2 linked regions of the Thiocapsa bogorovii genome follow. The protein of the gene in region 1 interacts with the protein of each later gene in a pairwise test. Links are inferred from orthologs where the notes say so. Each region holds a gene or a part of one and is shown in the gene's direction. Other genes may lie near its edges.

What was found.
Region 2: the proteins of rplK (region 1) and prmA interact in binary tests that used the Escherichia coli proteins (3 or more experiments, as listed by UniProt). The link is inferred for Thiocapsa bogorovii from one-to-one orthologs.

The regions. Positions count from the first base shown.
Region 1 is NZ_CP089309.1:4,591,392-4,594,489, forward strand. The notes cover bases 209-2,988. They hold rplK (50S ribosomal protein L11), read left to right. Parts: upstream 209-1,271; coding sequence 1,272-1,706; downstream 1,707-2,988. Other genes in these bases: secE (preprotein translocase subunit SecE), read left to right, coding at 209-580; nusG (transcription termination/antitermination protein NusG), read left to right, coding at 583-1,116; rplA (50S ribosomal protein L1), read left to right, coding at 1,706-2,401; rplJ (50S ribosomal protein L10), read left to right, coding at 2,669-2,988. Also shown: tuf (elongation factor Tu), read left to right, coding at 1-2; more of secE, read left to right, coding at 203-208; more of rplJ, read left to right, coding at 2,989-3,098. UniProt on the Escherichia coli protein: Forms part of the ribosomal stalk which helps the ribosome interact with GTP-bound translation factors.
Region 2 is NZ_CP089309.1:2,294,536-2,297,806, forward strand. Bases 269-3,221 are described here. They hold prmA (50S ribosomal protein L11 methyltransferase), read left to right. Parts: upstream 269-1,270; coding sequence 1,271-2,173; downstream 2,174-3,221. Other genes in these bases: accC (acetyl-CoA carboxylase biotin carboxylase subunit), read left to right, coding at 269-984; dusB (tRNA dihydrouridine synthase DusB), read left to right, coding at 2,357-3,221. Outside these bases: more of accC, read left to right, coding at 1-268; more of dusB, read left to right, coding at 3,222-3,271. UniProt on the Escherichia coli protein: Methylates ribosomal protein L11.

The DNA.
Region 1 (3,098 bases):
GACACGGGTTGTCGCGGCTCGGAGGGCAGTGCTGATGGGCCTGCCCGACAGATCCCGCGACTGATCCTGATTGTTTTAGGCCAGTAGCTCAATTGGCAGAGCAGCGGTCTCCAAAACCGCAGGTTGGGGGTTCGAGTCCCTCCTGGCCTGCCATACAACCCATCGCTCCGTTAAATTTATCGCTCAGGCGACACCCGATCTCATGAATTCACGTGCAGAGGCCCGAGGGGCCGGCTTGGACACTGCCAAGCTGGCAATCGCCGCGTTGTTGCTGGTCAGCGGCATCTTCGCCTTCTATTTTTTCGAGGGCTTTTCGGTTCTGCTCCGTGTGATCGGGCTGTTGGTGATCAGCGGTGGCGCTGCCGCTGTTGCTTTGCAGACCGAGCGCGGCCGAGCCTTGTGGCAGTTCGTATCCGATGCGCGCATGGAGGTTCGAAAGGTCGTCTGGCCGTCGCGTCAGGAGACGCTGCAGACGACGCTGATCGTCATTGTGATGGTCCTGATTGTGGGCGTCATCCTCTGGCTCTTCGACATGATGCTGATGGCAATTCTCAGATTCCTCACCGGCCAGGGGGGCTGAGTATGTCCAAGCGATGGTATGTCATCCATGCATACTCGGGCTTCGAGGGGCAGGTGAAGCGTTCGCTTGAGGATCGTGTCAAGCGTGCCGGATTGGAAGAGTTGTTCGGCTTGATTCTCGTGCCGACCGAAGAAGTGGTCGAAATGCGTGGAGGCCAGCAACGCAAAAGCGAGCGCAAATTCTTCCCCGGCTATGTTCTCGTGCAGATGGAGATGACGGACGAGACCTGGCACCTCGTCAAGAGTGTTCCCAAGGTCATGGGCTTTATCGGTGGTACCGGGGATCGCCCGGCGCCGATTCCGGATTCTCAGGCCGATGCCATCCTCGTACGCCTGCAGGAGGGCGGCGAGAAGCCACGGCCGAAGGTGCTTTACGAGCCGGGCGAGGTCGTTCGCGTTGTCGATGGACCCTTCACCGACTTCAACGGGGTCGTCGAGGATGTCGATTACGACAAGAGCCGCGTCAAGGTTTCGGTTCTCATCTTCGGGCGCTCGACTCCTGTCGATCTTGAGTTCGCTCAAGTCGAGAAGGCCTGATCCGCGATTCGCGGACGATCACGGGTGTCTTGACGCCGAGCCCCGTTTACTGCCGCCGCCGTTCGCGTGGCGGCGATACCGAGTCCCGTTGAGGGACCTTTGTCGGGGGAGCCGAGACCCGATCTGCGGCGCTATCACCCCACTGGAGAGAAACCATGGCGAAAAAGATCAACGCCTATATCAAGCTGCAGGTCAAGGCCGGCGAGGCGACCCCAAGCCCGCCCGTCGGTCCTGCGCTTGGTCAGCACGGCGTCAATATCATGGAGTTCTGCAAAACGTTCAATGCGCGTACGCAGGAGCTCGAGAAGGGGATGCCGATCCCGGTTGTGATCACGGTTTATTCGGATCGCAGCTTTACCTTTATCACCAAGACCCCGCCGGCCTCCATTCTTCTGAAGAAGGTCATGGGACTCCAGAAGGGTAGTCCGAATCCGAACACCAACAAGATCGGTGTGGTGACGCGCGAGCAGCTCGAGCAGGTCGCCACCGCGAAGATGCCCGATCTGACCGCTGCGGATATGGACGCGGCCGTTCGCACCGTTGCGGGCAGTGCCCGTGCGATGGGGCTCGATGTCGAGGGGGTGAACTGATGGCTCGTCTATCCAAGCGCATGCGCGCAATTCAAGAGCGCGTGGAGCGCGGCAGACTCTATCCGGCGGAAGAGGCATTCTCGCTCCTCAAAGAGTTGTCGCAGATCAAGTTTTCGGAAAGCGTTGATGTTGCGGTAAACCTCGGCGTCGACCCGCGTAAATCCGATCAGGTCGTGCGCGGCTCGACTGTTTTGCCGCACGGGATCGGCAAGACCGTCCGCGTGGCGGTGTTCGCCCAGGGTGCGTCCGCGGATGCTGCAACCGAGGCCGGCGCGGATCGTGTGGGTTTCGATGATCTTGCAGAAGACATCAAGGCCGGCAAGCTCGATTTCGACGTCGTGATCGCCTCGCCGGACGCGATGCGACTGGTCGGGCAACTCGGCAAAATCCTCGGCCCCCGCGGCTTGATGCCGAATCCGAAGGTCGGCACCGTGACGCCTGATGTCGCCGAGGCGGTTCGCAATGCGAAGGCCGGGCAGGTGCGCTACCGCACCGACAAGGCCGGCATCATCCATTGCCCGCTCGGCAAAGCCGATTTCGAGCCCGTGAAGCTGCGGGAGAATCTCGAGGCGCTGCTGGCGAATCTGATGAGATCCAAGCCGAGCAGCTCCAAGGGCGTGTACATGCGTAAGGTCACGGTCTCGACCACCATGGGCCCGGGTCTGACCGTGGATCACGCGGGGCTGAGTTTATAGTTTGATCTCGCGGGGGCTTGTGCCCTGCGAGCTCAGGTCTTCTTTGGGGCCCCGGCCGATGCCGGGGGCCGTCAAAGACCGCAGGTGTCTTGCGCCCTATAAGGATTCGGTGCGGTGGACTTAATGGCTCGCCTGCCTGCGCAGACGGTGCTCCCGAATCAGTCGTTTTGCTGGTGAAGGTGCACATGATCGCCCGAGAGTGCGTGCTGGATGCGCGTCCTCGACGGCTCCGGCTCAGGCCGGGTTTACCGACAAGAGGTGACGAACATGGCGCTCAGTTTTGCGCAAAAGGAAATCATCGTCGCCGAGGTCGCGGAAGTCGCCAAAGGTGCCCATTCGGCCGTCGGGGCCGAGTATCGGGGCTTGACCGTGGAACAGATGACACGGCTTCGCGTGGAAGCGCGCAAGGCAGGGGTCTATGTTCGCGTCGTCAAGAACACCTTGGCACGACGTGCGTTGCAGGATACGGACTTCGCGTGCATGAGCGAGGGGCTGAAAGGCCCATTGGTACTCGCCTTCTCGCAGGAAGACCCGGGTTCCGCTGCGCGCGTCATGGAAGCCTTTGCAAAGGACCACACCAAGGTCGAGGTGCGACTGGTCGCCCTCGGAGGCAAGCTGCTTGATCCATCGGAGCTCGGCAATCTCGCCAAGATGCCGACCCGCGATCAGGCGATCAGTTTGCTGATGGCCGTGATGA
Region 2 (3,271 bases), 2.3 Mb from region 1 along the record:
ATCGCCGCCATGAACAAGGCCGGCGTACCCTGCGTGCCCGGCTCCGATGGCCCGCTCGACGACAACAAGAAACGCACGCTGGAGATCGCCCGTCAGATCGGCTACCCGGTGATCATCAAGGCATCCGGCGGCGGGGGCGGTCGCGGCATGCGTGTCGTCCACTCCGAGGCGACCTTGCTGAACGCCATCTCCCTGACCAAGGCGGAGGCCGCCGCAGCCTTCAACAACGACATGGTCTACATGGAGAAGTACCTGGAGAACCCGCGTCACATCGAGTTCCAGGTACTCTCGGACCAGCACGGCAACGCTATCCATCTCGGCGAGCGCGACTGCTCCATGCAGCGCCGCCACCAGAAGGTCGTCGAAGAGGCACCCGCGCCGGGCATCACCGAAGCACAACGCCGCGAGATCGGCGAGCGCTGTGCGGAGGCCTGCCGCACCATCGGTTATCGCGGCGCCGGCACCTTCGAATTCCTCTTCGAGGACGGCTGCTTCTATTTCATCGAGATGAACACGCGCGTGCAGGTCGAGCACCCGGTTACCGAGATGATCACGGGCGTGGACATCGTCAAAGAGCAGATCCTGATCGCCGCCGGCGAGCCGCTGCGCTACACGCAGGACGACATCGTGATCCGCGGGCATGCCGTGGAGTGCCGACTCAACGCCGAGGACTCCGAGACCTTCATGCCGAGCCCCGGCAAGATCACCGAATTCCATGCCCCCGGCGGCCCCGGCGTGCGACTCGAAACGCACATCTATACCGGCTACACCGTACCGCGCTACTACGACTCCATGATCGGCAAGCTGATCACCCACGGCGAGGACCGCGAGGCTGCGATTGCGCGGATGTGTAATGCGCTGCGCGAGACGGTGATCGACGGCATCAACACCAATATCAAGCTGCAGCGGTCGATTCTCAGGGACGGGGCGTTTCTGGCCGGCGGGGCGAATATCCATTATCTGGAAAAGAAGCTCGGCATGTGATGCTGAACCGCGTTTCGAGCGACATGCAACGTTCGAGAGGGCGTCGATGTCGGCGCGATTGGATGACTCGGCGCGACGCGGTTCAGGACGTTAAGACTAACGCATGACTCGGACCGGCTTCGAGGCAGGTAGGCACTCGGGGCTGGATCGGACTCGCCGCGGCCCTCGCGCAACACAATCAATCCGATCTTTCTATCTCTTAAATCGCGTCGACTCCGGCGCTTACGAACCGCTGCGAGATCGAGACCGCATGAACACTGCGCATATTGTGCCGGACGCGATTTAAATGGGTTGGCTGCAGCTTTCGATCGAGGTGCCGAAACCGGACGCGGAGGAAATCGCCGCCGTCCTGGAAGACGGCGGCGCACTCTCCGTAACGCTCGCCGATGCCGCCGACGAACCCCAGCTCGAGCCGGGCCCGGGCGAGACGCCACTCTGGTCGCAGGTCAAGATTTCAGCCCTGTTCGATGCGGACCCCGAGAGCGAGGCACTGGTCGGCCGTTTGGTCGATCAACTGGTGCGTGAGCCGCGCTCCGGCGGTGCTTGTGGGCCTCGCGTCGAGCGGATCGAGGATCAGGTCTGGGAGCGGGTCTGGCTCGACACCTTCAAGCCGACCCGCTTCGGTCGGCGTCTTTGGGTCTGTCCGCACGGGCAGGATCCGGATGATCCGGAGTCCGTCGCCGAGGCCGTGGTCGTCGCGCTGGATCCGGGGCTGGCCTTCGGGACCGGGCATCATCCGACCACCGCGCTCTGTTTGGAGTGGCTCGACGGTACCGCGCTCGACGGCAAAACGGTTCTGGATTACGGCTGCGGCTCGGGGATCCTCGCGATCGCGGCGCTGCAACTTGGGGCTGCACAGGCGATCGCCGTCGATCATGACCCTCAAGCACTGGAGGCGACGCGGGACAACGCCCTTGCCAACGGGGTCGCCGACCGACTCGCGATCTACGGGCCGGATGAGGTGCCCGAGCTGAAGGTCGATGTGACCATCGCCAACATCCTCGCCGGGCCGCTGATCTCGCTGGCCCCTCGGCTTGTCGAGTCGCTGCGACCGGGCGGCGCGCTGGCCGTCTCGGGCGTGCTTGCCGAGCAGGTCGAGACAATCCGCGCGGCCTATGGCGAGCGGATCGAGCTCGCACCGACACGCCTGCGCGAGGATTGGGCGCTCATCTGCGGGACGCGCCGGTAGAGCGGACAAGCGTAGCGCAGTCCGCCGGCTCCGGCTCAGGGATCGGTAGACTGCGCTCTCGAATGTCCGCCCGATCCTCCATGTCGACCCGACCGCTCCGATCGGCGACGTGGCCAGGCGGGCGAGTCAGGCTCGTTTCGAAACATGATTGGTTCAATCGCGCCTACTGTATCGAGTCCGTCCATGAATCGCTCATTCGCCATCGGCCCCCACCGCTTCGAAAACAATCTCATCCTTGCCCCGATGGCCGGGGTGAGCGATCGACCCTTCCGTGCGCTTTGTCGGCGAATGGGTGCGGGGCTCGCGGTTGCCGAGATGGTCTCGTCGAACACCGCGCTTTGGGGCACACGCAAATCGGTGCGGCGTCTGGACTACGCGGGCGAGGCCGGTCCGGTGTCGGCGCAGATCGTCGGCGCGGATCCGCTCGACATGGCCGAAGCGGCCCGGATCAACGTCGACCTGGGCGCCGACATCGTCGACATCAATATGGGTTGTCCCGCAAAGAAGGTCTGCAAACGCGCGGCGGGCTCTGCACTGCTGCGCGACGAGGTCCTGGTCGGGCGTATCCTCGAGTCCGTGGTGGCTGCGGTCCCGGTCCCGGTCACCTTGAAGATCCGCACCGGCTGGTCGCCCGAGAACCGCAATGCCGTGCGGGTTGCGCAGATCGCGCAGGAGTCCGGGATCGCCGCCTTGACCGTCCATGGGCGTACGCGTGCCTGCAGCTACGGCGTACCCGCCGAATACGACACGCTCCGTGCCGTCCGCGCGGCGGTGACGATACCGCTCATCGCCAACGGCGACATCGCGAGCCCCGAACGGGCGAAACAGGTCCTGGACTGCACCGGCGCCGATGCTATCATGATCGGACGCGCGGCCCGGGGACGACCCTGGATCTTCCGCGACGTCACGGCTTACCTGACCTCGGGCACACTGCCGGTCGAACCTCCGAGGCACTGGATCCATGCGCTCCTGCACGAGCATCTCGATGCCTTGTATCGGTTTTACGGCGCCCATGCCGGCGTGCGAATCGCGCGCAAACACATCTCCTGGTACTGCCGTCACTTACCGGGTGCAGCGATCTTCAGAGACATCGTCAAC